DNA from 2 places in the Thermaerobacillus caldiproteolyticus genome. Region 1 is predicted to be linked to the other one. Evidence: predicted binding sites of a transcription regulator. Region 1 holds the regulator's gene; the other holds the start of a gene.
The links. Region 1 encodes LexA, which represses DNA repair genes until DNA is damaged. Its sites were predicted from a motif close to CGAACATATGTTCG; they were not measured.

Region 1 (7,864 bases):
ATGATCGTTGTTTTACCAGCACGATTTTCTTTTAAAGCGGATAAAATCCGTTCCTCCGTTTTTGCATCAACAGCCGACAATGAGTCGTCAAGAATAAGAACTTCCGGATTCATTAACAGCGCACGTGCAATGGAAATGCGCTGTTTTTGGCCGCCGGAAAGGGACACCCCTCTTTCACCGACGATCGTGTCATAGCCGTCGGTAAACTGTTCAATATCTTCATGAACACTTGCTAATTTCGCCGCTTCAATAATTTTGTCCTCGCTCGCTTCTGGACAAGCAAAAGCAATGTTTTCTCTAACGGTTACTGAAAATAAGAAGTGGTCTTGCGGCACATAGCCGATGGAAGCGCGCAATGCATTTCGTTTGTATTGGCTAATTTCATGACCAGCGAATCGAATCTGTCCATCATATTGATCAAATTCACGAATCAGCAGCTTTAATAACGTTGTTTTTCCTGTTCCTGTTTTTCCGACGAGGCCAAGCGTTTGACCGCGCTTTAACGTAAAAGAAATATGTTGTAACACAGGAGCTGTTTCGTTTGGATATGTAAATTGCCTGATATCGTATACAATATCCCCTATCGGCGGTGTGGAAATCGCATTTTCTACCTCTTGTATTTCCTCTTGTTCGCTCAACAAGCTCCGAACGCGATCGTAAGAGGCACGTCCCCGTTCGACGATGTTGAACAACCAGCCAAACGCCAGCATCGGCCAAATTAAAATGCCTAAATACGTTGTAAACGACACGAGTTGCCCAATCGTTAGCTCCCCTGCTAACACCATTTTCGCTCCAAACACGACCGCTAAGAAAAAAGACAGGCCAACAATAAACGAAATCGTCGGATCAAACAAGGCATCAATTTTTGCAACATCCATATTTTTGGAAACCACTTTATTGGATTGCCTGCGAAATGATTCAACATCTTCTAGTTCATAACCAAACGTTTTTATCACTTTCATTCCGCTAATGCTTTCTTGTACTTTATCGTTTAACGAAGAAAACGCTTCTTGTGCTTTTAAAAACCGCTTATGGAGTAACGTCCCATAATGACTTGTTGCCAATGCCATGAACGGCATCGGAATTAAGCTAATGAGTGTTAACTTCCAGCTAATCGTAAACGCCATGGCGATCAAAACGAAGCTTCCTAACGTTAGTGAGTCAACAAGTGTCAATATACCGTTTCCGGCCGTTTGTTGAATCGCCTGTAAATCGTTTGTCGCATGTGCCATTAAATCGCCAATCCGTTTTCTCTGGTAAAAAGAGGATGACATTTTTGTAAAATGCGCATACAGTTCATTGCGAAGTTGACGTGATAGCTTCACCGCAGAGCCGAAAATTAAAATGCGCCACAGATATCGCAAACCATATAGTGCTATAGCGATAATAAGCAAAATCCCAATCCATTGACCGAGATACGCTTTCGTCATCGTTCCGTTCTTAATGTGGTCAATGATAATGCCAATGACTTTTGGGGGAACCATCTCTAATAATGCAACGATTATCAATAAGATAATCCCAGTAATGTATGCCTTTTTCTCTTGATAAAAAAACCACATTAAGTCTTTAAATACTTTCATAACGTCTCTCCCATCCATAACATCTTGAAAACGGGCTAAATTATTGTAACAAAAATAGAAAAATTTTGAAAGTTTTAGTGAAATAAAAAGACACTCAATCGAGTGCCTGTCCAATATTTATTTTAGTTGGTTGTTCATTGCCTTCATCATTTGATTAATTTTCTTTTGCGATGGCGTCATTCCCATCTGCATCATCATCATGCGAATCATTTGTTCATTAATCGGTGGATTTTTCTTTAAGTAGTTCATCATCGTTTTGCGGGCAATGAAAAATCCTAGCGCTGTTCCAGCGATAAGCGCTAGAATGCCAACGAGAATCGTCGTCAACATACTTTTTCCTCCTTCATGTTGTCTACCTAACAGTGTACTAAACAATGTGTTATTATACAATATTTCCCCGTAAAAATCTTTTATTTACGCAAATTTTCTGCTGCTTTGAGAAAAATTGAGCCATTGATAATGACAAAACTGTGTGTCAACAGCTAAAAAATAAGGAGAAATGGTAGCCAACGCATGAAAAATAGGACGGACGATTGCATCATTGTCTGTCACAAGAAGCAGACGGCGCTTTTGAACAATCAATAATGCTTCCTCATTTTCCTCTCCTTTAAAAATCAACATATTTCGTTCTAAGTTTTTCTCTACTTGTCCAGGAAAATTCTCTTTTAATCCCATTTCAATTCTCGAAAATGAAATACGTTCCGTAATAAAGGCAACTTGTTTGTCACAGACGTTTTTAAACGTCGCTTTGGCATATTGATGTTCACGCAATAGTTCGACGATTTTTTCTGCGCGAGGATAATATTCGTTTCCTACTTCCTCATTGAATAAATAAATCCAATACCGAATCATCTCCGTCCCCCATTTCTTTTTTCTCTTATCTTCATTATAAAAAAAGAAACAGGAAAAACTTGTCTATTAGCGTAAAAATTCACCACTAATTTTGTCGATTGCTAGAAAAACAGAGGTGAGCGGTTAACTCCGAAGGAAAATGTTCTTCCGCTGGGGAATAGTTACATTTCGACTTTGGAAGGCTATTTTCCGCTAAAAGTCGCGAGCTGATCTAGAAATAAAAAAGCAGAAGCGGTGCTTCTTCTATTCCTGAAACGCGTTGAGAGATCTAAAAAAGCTGCCTCCTGATCAGAGACAGCTTTTCCAACGGTTATTTGTTTAGTAATGCTTTGACACGTTTCACAACGTTTTCTACCGTAAATCCATATTCCTCCATAATTTTTTCACCTGGAGCCGAGGCACCGAAGCGGTCAATCGCTAAAATGTCACCTTCATCGCCAGTGTAGCGTTCCCAACCAAGAGAAGCAGCCATTTCAATTGCTAAACGTTTTTTCACTGCAGGTGGTAACACTTGTTCTTTATATTCGTTCGGCTGTTTCTCAAAGCGATCCCATGATGGCATGCTTACAACGGAAACATGAATTCCTTCTTCGGCTAACGCTTTTTGCGCATTCACAGCAAGACTTACTTCCGAACCGGAGGCAAGCAGTAAAGCTTCTGGAGCTCCATTTGCTGCTTCCGAAACGACATAAGCACCTTTTTTCACGCCTTCATAGGCCCGTTCAGCTGTATTCGGCAATGTTGGAACATTTTGGCGTGTTAGCACTAACGCAGTTGGTTGATTCGTCGATTCAACAGCTAAGCGCCATGCCGCTGCCGTTTCATTCGCATCAGCCGGACGAATGACGGATAAATTTGGCATTGCTCGAAGTGACGGCAACTGTTCGATTGGTTCGTGTGTTGGACCGTCCTCTCCTACAGCAATACTGTCATGGGTAAGAACGTATGTGACCGGCAAGCCCATCAGTGCGGCAAGACGAATGGCAGGACGTAAGTAATCAGAGAAAACAAAGAACGTGCCTCCAAACACCTTCACTCCGCCATGAAGCGCCATGCCGTTCATCGCAGCCCCCATCGCAAATTCGCGAACACCGAACCAAATGTTGCGGCCCTCATAGCTTTCCGGAATCAAGTTCCCTGCTCCTTTAATAAGTGTTTTGTTGGAACCGGCTAGGTCAGCAGAGCCTCCAATAAATTGCGGAACCGCTTTGGCAATAGCATTTAGCACTTCTCCTGAAGAAGCGCGAGTGGCTAGACTTTTCCCTTCTTCATAAACTGGTAAGCTTTTTTCCCATCCTTCTGGCAATGTGCCTTCAATTGCTAACTGTAACTGTTGCGCCAACTCTGGATAAGCCTTTTCATATTGCGCAAACAATTCGTTCCATTCTGCTTCTTTTTTCTCTCCTGCTTCTTTCACGACTTTGCGGAAGTGCTCATACACCTCTTCCGGTACATAAAAATCTTCTTCGAACGTCCATTTGTACGCTTGTTTTGTCAATTTTAACTCATCGGCACCGAGCGGAGCACCGTGGACATCAGAAGTACCCGCTTTATTCGGCGATCCGTAACCAATCGTTGTTTTCACTTCGATCAATGTCGGACGAGTTGTGTCCGCTTTCGCTTCCTCCAATGCTTTGGCGATCTCTTCAATGTTGTTGCCGTCTTCCACGCGTAAATATTGCCAACCATACGCTTTAAAACGTTGTCCAACATTTTCTGAGAACGAAAGATTCAATTCGCCGTCCAGCGAAATATCGTTTGAATCATAAAGAACAATAAGGCGACCAAGCTTTAAATGTCCGGCTAATGAAGCCGCCTCAGAAGCAACTCCTTCCATTAAGTCACCGTCACCGCAAATCGCGTATGTGTAATGGTTAATAATTTCAAAATTGTCTCGATTGTATGTAGCCGCTAAATGTCTTTCCGCCATCGCCATCCCGACTGCCATCGCAATTCCTTGACCGAGCGGCCCCGTCGTCGCTTCTACTCCCGGCGTATGACCGTATTCCGGATGCCCCGGTGTTTTGCTTCCCCATTGACGGAACTGTTTAATATCTTCCATGGAAACATCATAGCCGCTTAAATGAAGCAAGCTATACAAAAGCATGGAGCCATGGCCTGCTGATAACACAAAGCGGTCGCGGTTAAACCATGTTGGATTGCTCGGGTTATGATTCATAAACTTCGTCCAAAGCGTATATGCCATTGGTGCAGCACCCATCGGCATTCCCGGATGTCCGGAATTTGCTTTTTCAATCGCATCAATGGACAATGTACGAATCGTCGTAATGGCTAATTGGTCAATCGTATGTTCCATTCGTCTTCATCCTTTCGTTCAAAAACGTTCTATCAACACTATCATATAGAAAAGGAGGAAACATGTACAACTATTGTTTTGAAAAAAGAAAGCATCTGTATGCGTAAGATGCTTTCTTTTTCACTATCGTTATTAATGAAGCCGTCTTTTTTGACTCTCTTTTAGTTTCTTTGGGGTGACATCGTTTCCGTTCGGATCAATGATCTTAACGGAATGAAGCGTATCGGTCATGGCTTTGCGAAATGCTTGTAAATACTCTTGGCGAAGCCGCTGTTGTTCTTCGCGCTCCGCTGCTGTCAAACCTACCGTTTTAGATTTTTTTGCCAGCTCATTAATCCGTGATAATTTTTGCTTCGATAACATTGTTTCACTCCATATCATTGATATGCTCTTATCTTACTAGAGAAATCGAAAATTGACAACTGCTTTGCTTCTCCATCTGCTGACAGTTCTATGTGCCTGACTGAACGTATTCTTGATATCGGCGATGAACAGTCGCCTTCGAGACGTCATAGCCGAATCCACGCAACGTTGCGGCAATTTCCGCAAACGTCAGACCGTTATGGCGCAAACGGACAATTTCTTCAACTGGGAGCTCGATTCGTTCTCTTCCAGCATGTTCTCCAACATGCTTTAAGTTCCGCTCCGGTCGGTATCCTCTTTCAATCGCTTTTTTCATGCCTCGTTTAATTTTTAAGTTATGTATTTTACGTTGATATTCTTCAACAATGCTAATGATATCGAGCACCATCGAATCCGCCTCGGATAATTGCATCTCTCCGTTATGGCTGATCGTATATATTTTGACCCCTTCTTTTTGAATACAGTGCAACAAAGCAATTCTTGCATGCCCTCTTCCTAATCTTGTCTCATCTTGAATGAGAAGCGCATCGATTCGTTCCTGTTTTAGCGCAGCCAGCAACTCTAAAACCCCGTCCCGCTCAATTTCATAGCCGCTCGCCTGTTCAGTAATAATTTTAACGACTTCAAATCCATACCGTTCAGCGAGGCGCTCTAATTCTTCCCGTTGCCGCTCTAACGATGTTTCTTGCGCCTCTTTCGTTGTGCTTACGCGACAATAAATAATCGCTTTCACTTTCGATCATCTCCGTTGTTATTTGCTTACTACTAGCGGGTCATCTGCTTTTGATTTTAACACAGGAATAACCAACTTTTCACCCGCCATAATTTGTTGGCTCGACAAATGATTCACATCGATGACCCATTCAATAAACTCATTGGTTGAAAGCTGATGTGATTTCCGGTATTTATTTGCTAATTTCCAAAGTGTATCGCCGGGTGTGACGGTGATTTCTAGATAATCTTCTTTATGAATCGGTTTGCTTGCATACGCAAATCCAGCTAATAACATAAATGAAAGAATCGAAAAAACAATATAGTGAGCAAGCTTTCGTTTCATCGTTTATCACCTCATAAGAATATTTGTTCGCCTTTGTGCTTTTATTATAATCAAGAACATTTGTTTGTGTCAATAGATTTTCGAACTTATGTTTGTTTTTTAATAATGAACATGCTATAATGTAGGCAAACGATGAGGTAAGAGGTGTATATGATGACAAAGCTATCAAAACGGCAGCAGCAAATATTAGATTTTATTAAGAAAGAGGTACAGACGAAGGGATACCCTCCTTCCGTTCGTGAAATTGGTGAAGCTGTTGGACTTGCCTCTAGTTCAACCGTACACGGACATTTAGCAAGGCTTGAAAGCAAAGGGTATATTCGACGTGATCCGACAAAACCGCGCGCCATTGAAATATTAGATGCTGATTTTACTTCCTCGATGCAAAAAAACAATGTCGTCAATGTTCCTATCATTGGCAAGGTGACAGCCGGACAGCCAATTACTGCCGTTGAAAACATTGAAGACTATTTTCCGCTCCCGGAGCGCTTTGTTTCACCGGAAGATCATGTGTTTATGCTTGAAGTGATGGGAGACAGCATGATTGAGGCAGGCATTTTAGATGGGGATTACGTCATTGTACGCCAACAACAGTCAGCCAATAATGGAGATATTGTTGTAGCAATGACCGAGGAAAACGAGGCAACCGTTAAACGCTTCTTTAAAGAGCAAGACCATATTCGTTTGCAACCGGAAAACCCTCATTTAGAGCCGATTATTGTCCGTGACGTGACAATTCTTGGAAAGGTCATTGGAGTTTACCGTATGATTAACTAAAATCAAGAAAAGTGCAAGCGCACCTATTTCACTATCTTGACTCCCACGATGGGCAAATGCTCTTCACTCGAAAGACAGTTGACCACCTGATATAGATGGAGTAAGACAGTTTTCTTTTAAACTTTATACTTTTCTGACCTTACAAAAAAGGCTATCTCGTTCAATACGAGATAGCCTTTTTCTTTTTTAGTATAACTCCATATATTGGTCGCGTTCCCATTGGTGAACAGCGGTACGGAACATATCCCATTCGATTTCTTTTGCTTCGACAAAATGTTCGAATAAGTGTTTCCCTAATGCGTGAATCATGACTTCATCTGATTTTAAGTTTTCCAATGCTTCTGCTAATGTCGCTGGTAAATCAACGATTCCTTCCTCTAAACGTTCTTCTTTTGTCATGACGTAAATGTTACGATCAACCGGAGCTGGAGGAGTTAATTTGTTTTTAATACCGTCTAATCCAGACGCAAGCAGCACCGCCATGGCTAAGTAAGGGTTTGCTGAAGGGTCAACGCTGCGCACTTCAATGCGTGTGCTCATGCCGCGTGAAGCTGGGATACGAATGAGCGGGCTTCGATTGCGTGCAGACCACGCTACATAACAAGGTGCTTCATATCCTGGCACAAGACGTTTGTAAGAGTTAACCGTTGGGTTTGTCACAGCTGTAAAGTTTGGTGCATGCTTTAATACGCCGGCAATAAATTGACGAGCGATATCGCTTAATTGCAAATCGCCGCTTGGATCGAAAAACGCATTTTCGTCGTTTTTAAATAAGGACAAGTTGCAGTGCATTCCTGAACCGTTCACACCGAACAATGGTTTTGGCATAAAAGTTGCGTGTAAACCGTGCTTACGAGCCACTGTTTTCACAACAAGCTTAAATGTTTGAATATCGTCGCATGCTTTGACGGCATCAGC
Region 2 (7,864 bases), 1.5 Mb from region 1:
ATTCCACCAGTATCTCCTCAAGCAAATGTCAATTTTTCGAATGTCATACCGAATTTGCCGCCCCTTCCGCCAAAGCCAGCAAATATTTTACCAGGCATTATGAAGCATGATACAGAATTCGAAAGTCCGGCGGAAATAAAAGCAGAAAAAGAAAAAGATATAGATCATGAACAGCCGCCGGAGTTGCCAAAAATTCCTTATGTTCCGGTAATGCCGCAACAAACGTCACCGCAATATGGGATACCGGTACAGCCGAATGTTCAATTGCAAGAACCACCATGCGTTCCGGTTACTCCTGTTTTACCGGGGCACGGATTTTATTATTCGCCAATCTCACCAATAGGAGGATATCCGCCGTATCCACAGCCGCCGATGCCGGGATTGATGGAAAGCAGTTCACATCAGTTTCCGGGTATTCATGAAAGCAGCAGTGAATCGTCGGAGTTCGTACCACCAATGCCTAATGTAGCAGCACCCAATATATCACCAAATATATCACCGAATATATCACCGATGCCCAATGTAGCAGCATCGAATATAAGCCCAGAGACAAAAGAAAATGTACCGCCACAAGTACAGAGTCCTGTACCGTTGCCTTATCCAACAACACCGTGCGTACCTGTTACACCGATTATGCCTGGGTATGGATGGTATCCGCCAGCTTATCAAGGGCCGTATATGCCGGCTGCTCCATCTCATTATCCTGTCCCAACATATCCGGTACAACCGTTTCCTGTTTATCCAACACAACAGCAACCATCTATATATCCCGTTACACAAGCGCCGGGGCAACCGTATTTTCCGCCAGCTCCACAGCAATTATTTATGATGCCCGAATATGGAGAGAGCAGCGAACATGACTAATAGAAACGGGAGAGACGATACCATTGATCGTCTCTCTTTTCTTCTTGAGGCGGAATATGGGTTGCATCTCGAGAAACTTACTGTTTTAAAGCCGCGAGTATGGCTCGTTCATACGGATGAAGGGAAGTGGATATTAAAGGGATATCAAACATTTTCAGAAGCGGCTCGGCAGCTGTTATTTCTTCATTCATTAAATCAAGCGGGGTTTTCCAACGCTCCCTCGATACGAACGACGACATTTCAGAACGGAATTTTTACGTTTCAACAAGCGTACTGGATATTACAAACCTACATTCCCCATGTGAAACGATTATCGTTCACTTATGAAAGTGATATTCGTGACGGTCTGACTTTATTGATGAAGTATCATACGTTTACTGAGCAATTAGTCAACATTCCGTTTTTTCGAGCTACGCTTCCTCATTATCATTTGTACGAGAAATGGTGGCAGCGTTATCATTATTTCTATTCTCATTTGCCGTTCATCGAACGAGTGATGGACAAGGAAGAGCTTGCTTTTATTCTTGAATGCGCCCAATATTTCCTGCATTCTTTTTCGCGATTTGCTCCTTCTTTAGCAGAAGAAGCGGTGACCATTATCCACGGAGATGTTGCGTCCCACAATTTTTTACGGACAGAGGAAGGAACGGTATACTTAATTGACTATGATTTAATTGTTATTGCGCCGTCAAGTATTGATTATTTGCAGTACGCGAGTCGCATTTTACCGCATTTACAATGGTCAATGGATCGTTTGCAGGAATTTCCGCCGTTTTCCTTATGGTTAACAAAGCCATGGTTTTTGCATGCACTTCTTTTTCCTGCAGATATTATGCGTGAATGGCGAATTATTTTACAAAACAACAGGCTGTGGACGATTCCCTATTTTCATGAACGTAAACAGTTTGTCCAAAAAATCGTTCATATGATAAGATAACGTATATGTCATTTTTCGTGAAAGGAAGTCGAATGATGGAAGAGAAAATTCAAAAACTGATTGAATGGCTTCGTGAACAAGTGGCAAATGCAGGGCTTAACGGCGCGATTGTCGGAATTAGTGGCGGAATCGATTCCGCAGTTGTAGCTCATCTCATTAAGCGAGCATTTCCTGACAACTCGTTAGGATTAATTATGCCGTGTAAAAGCAATCCGAAAGATAAGGAAGATGCCTTAAAAGTTGTTGAAAGTTGCGGAATTAAGCATTTTGTCATTGATTTAACGGAAACGCATCAAACGTTATTTCGCGAAATTGAAAAGCAGTTAAAAGAAAAAGGCGAGTGGAACGAAGAAGCAGCACGGTTAGGTGATGCGAATACGCGAGCACGCTTAAGAATGACAACATTGTATGCTGTTGCCAATAATTATGGTTACATCGTTGTCGGAACCGACAATGCGGCGGAGTGGCATACAGGATATTTTACAAAATATGGTGATGGCGGAGTCGATTTAGTGCCGCTCGTTCATTTTACTAAAGGAGAAGTTCGCGAAATGGCACGCATTCTTGGCGTTCCTGAAGAAATTATTACGAAAGCGCCAAGCGCAGGATTATGGGAAGGACAAACAGATGAGAGTGAAATGGGAACAACATATGAGATGATCGATAAATATTTAAAAGGCGAAGAAATCCCTGAAAAGGACCGACAAATTATTGAACGCCTACATAACCGCTCTCATCATAAACGTCAATTAGCGATTGCGCCGCCAAAATTCTAGTCTTACCGCTAACTAACAGCGATAAAATCCCCGCTTATTTGCCAAGCTAAGGATAGGTCAAAGGAAGTTTCTTTGACCTCGTTCGAAGGCAAATAAGGGGGGTTTTTTCCGTTGAGAAGAGTAATGACAGCAATTGGGATGGTTTGCCTTGCCGGAGGACTCGCTGCGTGTGCAAATTATGCAGACAATGACAATACGCGATATAACGATACGACCCGCCCGATCGGGTATTATTCCACTGACCGCTTAAACGATCAATATCGCTACGGTCGTTACGGAACGAACCGTGAAAATTATGATAATGCTTATATATTGAATGGTCAAAGCGGCCCAATAACGGATTTTCTAGGTACGGATAACAACCGCACGCGTATTCCAGGTCTCACTGGATTTGATACAGAAACACCAGCTCTTCCGCTTGATGATGATTTCGGTGATGCAGACCGAAATTATCATGGACATTTAAACTCAATGAACGCGAAAACGCATCCATCGTATTATAAACATTATGATGGACGACTAGCAGAAACAGTAGCTCGCCGCGCTGCTACGGTAAAGGAAGTTGGGGATGCGCGTGCCCTTGTCTATAACGACCATGTGTTAGTCGCCATTACAACGAACGAAAAAGACACGAATCGTGTTGAACGATTAGTGTCCAAAGCGATTGCGCCATATACAAAGGGAAAACATGTGCGCGTTGTGTCAAATCCAAGCATGTACAATCGCGTTCGGGTGATTGATAATAACATTCGCTATGGACGTCCGTCTGAAGAAATTGAACGGGATTTAAAAACAATTTTCTATAACGGGCAAATTATTGAGCGTCCAGCTAACCATCGATAAAATCATATAAGGGATGCCACTTGTTATAGGGCATCCCTTCTTGATGAAATTTTACCGTTTCGTGTTTTTTTGGTATAGTAATATCGGAAATTTCGTGTGATGAGAGGAGAAATTTAGAATGGCTGGACATTCTAAGTGGAAGAATATTCAACGCCGAAAAAATGCGCAAGATGCAAAGCGCGGAAAACTGTTTATGAAGTTAGCGAAAGAGATTTATGTCGCTGCAAAAATGGGCGGAGGTGACCCGAGCACTAATCCGAGCTTACGCCTTGTCATCGAAAAAGCGAAAGCGGCCAATATGCCGAATGAAAACATTGAGCGCGCTATAAAAAAAGCAACAGGAAATCAAGACAATACGAACTATGAAGAGATTCGCTATGAAGGATATGGTCCGGGTGGCGTTGCAGTCATGGTTGTCTGCTTAACTGATAATAAAAATCGGACTGCCTCTAACGTGCGTGTAGCGTTTTCGAAAAACGGCGGCAACCTAGGTGAAACAGGCTGCGTATCCTACTTGTTCGACCGAAAAGGATTGCTTGTCATCGCGAGAGAAGGACTTGACATTGATGAAGACGAAATGCTTCTTCAAGCGATCGAAGCAGGCGCGGAAGAAATGGAAACAACTGAGGACTCATTTGAAATTTATACAGCGCCAGAAACGTTCGAAGACGTCAAAAATCAGCTGGAAGCGAACGGTTTTACATTTGTGAGTGCGGAAATTACCATGATTCCGCAAACATACACGACGCTAACCGGCGACGATTTAACGAAAATGCTCAAACTCATCGACACGCTTGAAGACGACGATGACGTGCAGGAAGTATATCATAATTTAGATGAGTCAGGGATTGAGTAATGATTGTTGATATATCAACGTGTTATGTCCTTATTTCCGCTTAAAACATCCAAAAAATCTGATGGATGATGACATACATTCTAAAAATCATCATCCCGCGTTACGATATCCATCCAATGCATAAGAAATTGACTTTTTATGCAAAGGATGGATTTTTTATGCTTTTACATGAGGTGTTGCAGGAATTTCTTTATTACATCCAAGTCAAGAATTATACAGGGCAAACGATAAAAACAATAATAAGGCATTTATTAAGTATCTACAGAACGAGTGGCAATTTGAAGAAGTTGAAGAGGTCAAGTCATCACATATTAAAGCGTATATGATGTATCTAAAAAACAAAGGCAGAAAAGAAACATACATCAACAGTATTTGCGCTCCCTATTTAATTACTGTGTAGAAGAAGGGGATCTTTCTCCAAAGTAAAATCCTTGTACACATGTAAAGAAGTTTAAATTTGATGTTGAGCACGGATGGCTTAAGTTTCTTTGATTGGGAGCGCTTAGCTATGGAGAAATTAAGCGAAAAGTGACTGAAAAGATTAGAAGGGAATGGATAAAACCTCTTTTATTGGTGAAAATAGAAGTAGATTTTATTTTTACCTTGAAAGAGGGGAAGAGATGGTGCGAGTTCATTCCATTTATGTTATGGCGATGATCGTATGGCTGCTTTCCACATCAAATGTTTTCGCGGAGCCGTCCCCCGTGAAAATGAATGTAATTTTAGAACGAATGTATTTAGATGGGGAAGTCAGTGAAGAAATTAGAGAAGAAACAGTTGTCTCTATGAAAGATATATGGAAAAAATATGAAGGATGGCAGCTTGTCGATATGGATGACGAGCAAATTGTCTTTCAAAAAACGATCAATGACATTTCGCCTCTTTTAAAAGCGAATGGGTATTTTGGGCTGACGAAAAACGGAACGCTGTCCATTTTTGAAGGAAAGCCCAATAAATCATCGCGCGTCATTCAATCGTTTTTCCAAATTGACATCAAAAAGTTAGAAAGCCGGCAACATGAACAATTAAAAAAAGGGATTCGCGTCATTTCGAAATCGCAGTATAAAGATATTATTGAAACATACCGGCATTTTGCGCTGATGCCGTAAAAAGACTTATCGCTACGATAGGTCTTTTTGTTTTGGACAAAGAGGAATATACATTCGCTTTTTTCTCATTGTATGGTACAATGAAAAGCAGTGAGAAAAAGGAGAGGAGTACGGTCTTGATTGAGTTTATCCGTGGATATATCGATTATGTTTGTCCTGAATATATTGTTGTTGAAAGCAATGGAGTAGGGTATCAAATTTTCACTCCAAATCCGTTTTCGTTTCACAAAAGTCATGATACAATCGTGACGGTCTATACATATCAATATGTGCGGGAAGATGCGATCGCCTTATACGGATTTCGCACGCGCGAAGAACGAACATTGTTTGCGAAACTTTTGCAAGTCTCCGGCATCGGGCCAAAAGGGGGACTGGCGATTTTAGCGGCTGGGCAACCGCGGCAGCTTGTTGAGGCGATTGAACAGGAAGATGAAAAGTTTTTATGCAAATTTCCGGGTGTCGGCAAAAAAACGGCACGGCAAATGATTCTTGATTTAAAAGGTAAGCTGCAATCGGTCGTTCCAGACGCTTTTCCAGATTTGTTTACTTCACACGAAGAGTCGCTTTCTCCGCAATTATCGGCGCTTGAGGAAGCGATTGAGGCGTTAAAAGTGCTCGGATATGCAGAACGGGAAATTCAAAAAGTGATGCCGTCATTAATGAAAGAAAATCTGTCCACCGATCAATATATTAAGCTAGCGCTCCAAAAATTATTAAAATAGGGAGGGGAGGAGAATGGAAGAGCGTCTTGTCTCCAGTGATGCTCATCGCGAAGACGTTTCACTTGAATATAGTCTCCGCCCGAAATTTTTACACGAATATATTGGACAAGATGGAGTAAAAGATAATTTAAAAGTATTTATTGAAGCAGCGAAAATGCGCGGGGAAACACTTGACCATGTGCTTTTATACGGTCCGCCAGGGCTTGGGAAAACGACGCTGGCAACGATTATTGCTAATGAAATGGGAGGTAACATCCGTACTACCGCTGGCCCGGCGATTGAGCGTCCCGGTGATTTAGCGGCGATTTTAACTTCCCTTGAGCCCGGCGATGTGTTGTTTATTGACGAAATTCATCGCCTGCAACGCTCAGTAGAAGAGGTGCTGTATCCGGCGATGGAAGACTATTGTTTAGATATTGTTATCGGCAAAGGGCAAACGGCGCGTTCAGTTCGCATTGATCTTCCGCCGTTTACACTCGTTGGTGCCACGACGAGAGCAGGGGCATTATCGGCTCCGCTTCGTGATCGCTTTGGCGTGTTAAGCCGTTTGGAATATTACGCCCCAGCGCAATTGGCGCAAATTGTCAAACGAACTGCCGATATTCTTGAGGTAGGCATCGAAGAAGAGGCGGCATTTGAAATTGCACGGCGTTCGCGAGGAACACCGCGCATTGCCAATCGCTTATTGCGGCGCGTTCGCGATTTTGCCCAAGTGCGCGGCGATGGAACGATTACGTTTGCGTTAGCCCAAGAAGCGCTTGAGCTATTGCAAGTCGATCGACTCGGATTAGACCATATTGACCATAAATTATTAAAAGCGATTATGGAAAAATTCATGGGCGGGCCGGTTGGGCTCGACACGATTGCCGCTACGATCGGCGAAGAGGCACAGACAATCGAGGATGTGTATGAACCGTATTTGCTGCAAATCGGCTTTTTACAGCGAACATCACGCGGGCGCATCGTAACAAGTCTTGCTTATGAGCATTTTGGAATGGAGGTTCCAGAAAAATGAATAACCTTCCAAAAACAATTATGGTGATCGGGGTTGTATTGATTATCATTGGGTTTCTTATGCAGTTTATTAAACTAGGTCGACTTCCTGGAGATATTATTATTCGAAAAGGAAATACGACATTTTATTTTCCGGTTGTCACGTCGATTGTGTTAAGCGTCGTGTTATCATTCATTTTTTACGTGCTTAGTCGGTTTCGTTGAACATAACTGCAAAAAAGAGGTGAGCTACTGTGAAAGTAGACTTATTTGATTTTGATTTACCAGAAGAGTTAATTGCGCAAACACCGCTTCCGAATCGCGAAGCGTCAAGATTGATGGTACTTGATAAACAAACGGGCGCGATCAAACATGAAACCTTTCGTGCGATTTTATCGTATTTACGTGAGGGAGATTGTCTTGTATTAAATGATACGCGCGTATTACCTGCGCGCCTTTATGGAGAAAAAGAAGATACAGGGGCAAACATTGAAGTGCTGTTATTAAAACAAGTGAAAGGTGATCGCTGGGAAACGTTAGTGAAGCCTGCGAAACGTGTGAAGATAGGAACGACGATTTTGTTTGGTGACGGGCGGTTAAGAGCGACATGTGTCGATACGCTCGAACATGGGGGGCGTGTGCTTGAGTTTGAATATGAAGGAATTTTTTATGAAGTGCTAGAGGCGCTTGGAGAAATGCCGCTCCCGCCTTACATTAAAGAGCAGTTAGACGACCGCGAACGCTATCAAACTGTGTATGCTCGC

Region 2: ruvA (Holliday junction branch migration protein RuvA) is a predicted target of LexA. The motif match lies at 5,429-5,442, and genes of this name have one in related genera.

What each region holds. Positions count from the first base shown of each region.
Region 1 is NZ_CP064060.1:774,576-782,439, reverse strand. Features, by position in the region: gene ISX45_RS04040 (ABC transporter transmembrane domain-containing protein) at 1-1,580, opposite strand, end outside; gene ISX45_RS04035 (YneF family protein) at 1,698-1,910, opposite strand; gene sirA (sporulation inhibitor of replication protein SirA) at 1,995-2,432, opposite strand; gene tkt (transketolase) at 2,743-4,749, opposite strand; gene ISX45_RS04020 (DUF896 domain-containing protein) at 4,882-5,112, opposite strand; gene ISX45_RS04015 (YneB family resolvase-like protein) at 5,201-5,845, opposite strand; gene yneA (cell division suppressor protein YneA) at 5,864-6,169, opposite strand; gene lexA (transcriptional repressor LexA) at 6,323-6,946, shown strand; gene glnA (type I glutamate--ammonia ligase) at 7,133-7,864, opposite strand, start outside.
Region 2 is NZ_CP064060.1:2,233,207-2,241,070, reverse strand. Features, by position in the region: gene safA (SafA/ExsA family spore coat assembly protein) at 1-864, shown strand, start outside; gene ISX45_RS11225 (phosphotransferase) at 857-1,801, shown strand; gene nadE (NAD(+) synthase) at 1,837-2,577, shown strand; gene ISX45_RS11215 (YhcN/YlaJ family sporulation lipoprotein) at 2,689-3,420, shown strand; gene ISX45_RS11210 (YebC/PmpR family DNA-binding transcriptional regulator) at 3,539-4,276, shown strand; gene ISX45_RS11205 (BofC C-terminal domain-containing protein) at 4,930-5,385, shown strand; gene ruvA (Holliday junction branch migration protein RuvA) at 5,502-6,107, shown strand; gene ruvB (Holliday junction branch migration DNA helicase RuvB) at 6,121-7,122, shown strand; gene ISX45_RS11190 (DUF2905 domain-containing protein) at 7,119-7,325, shown strand; gene queA (tRNA preQ1(34) S-adenosylmethionine ribosyltransferase-isomerase QueA) at 7,355-7,864, shown strand, end outside.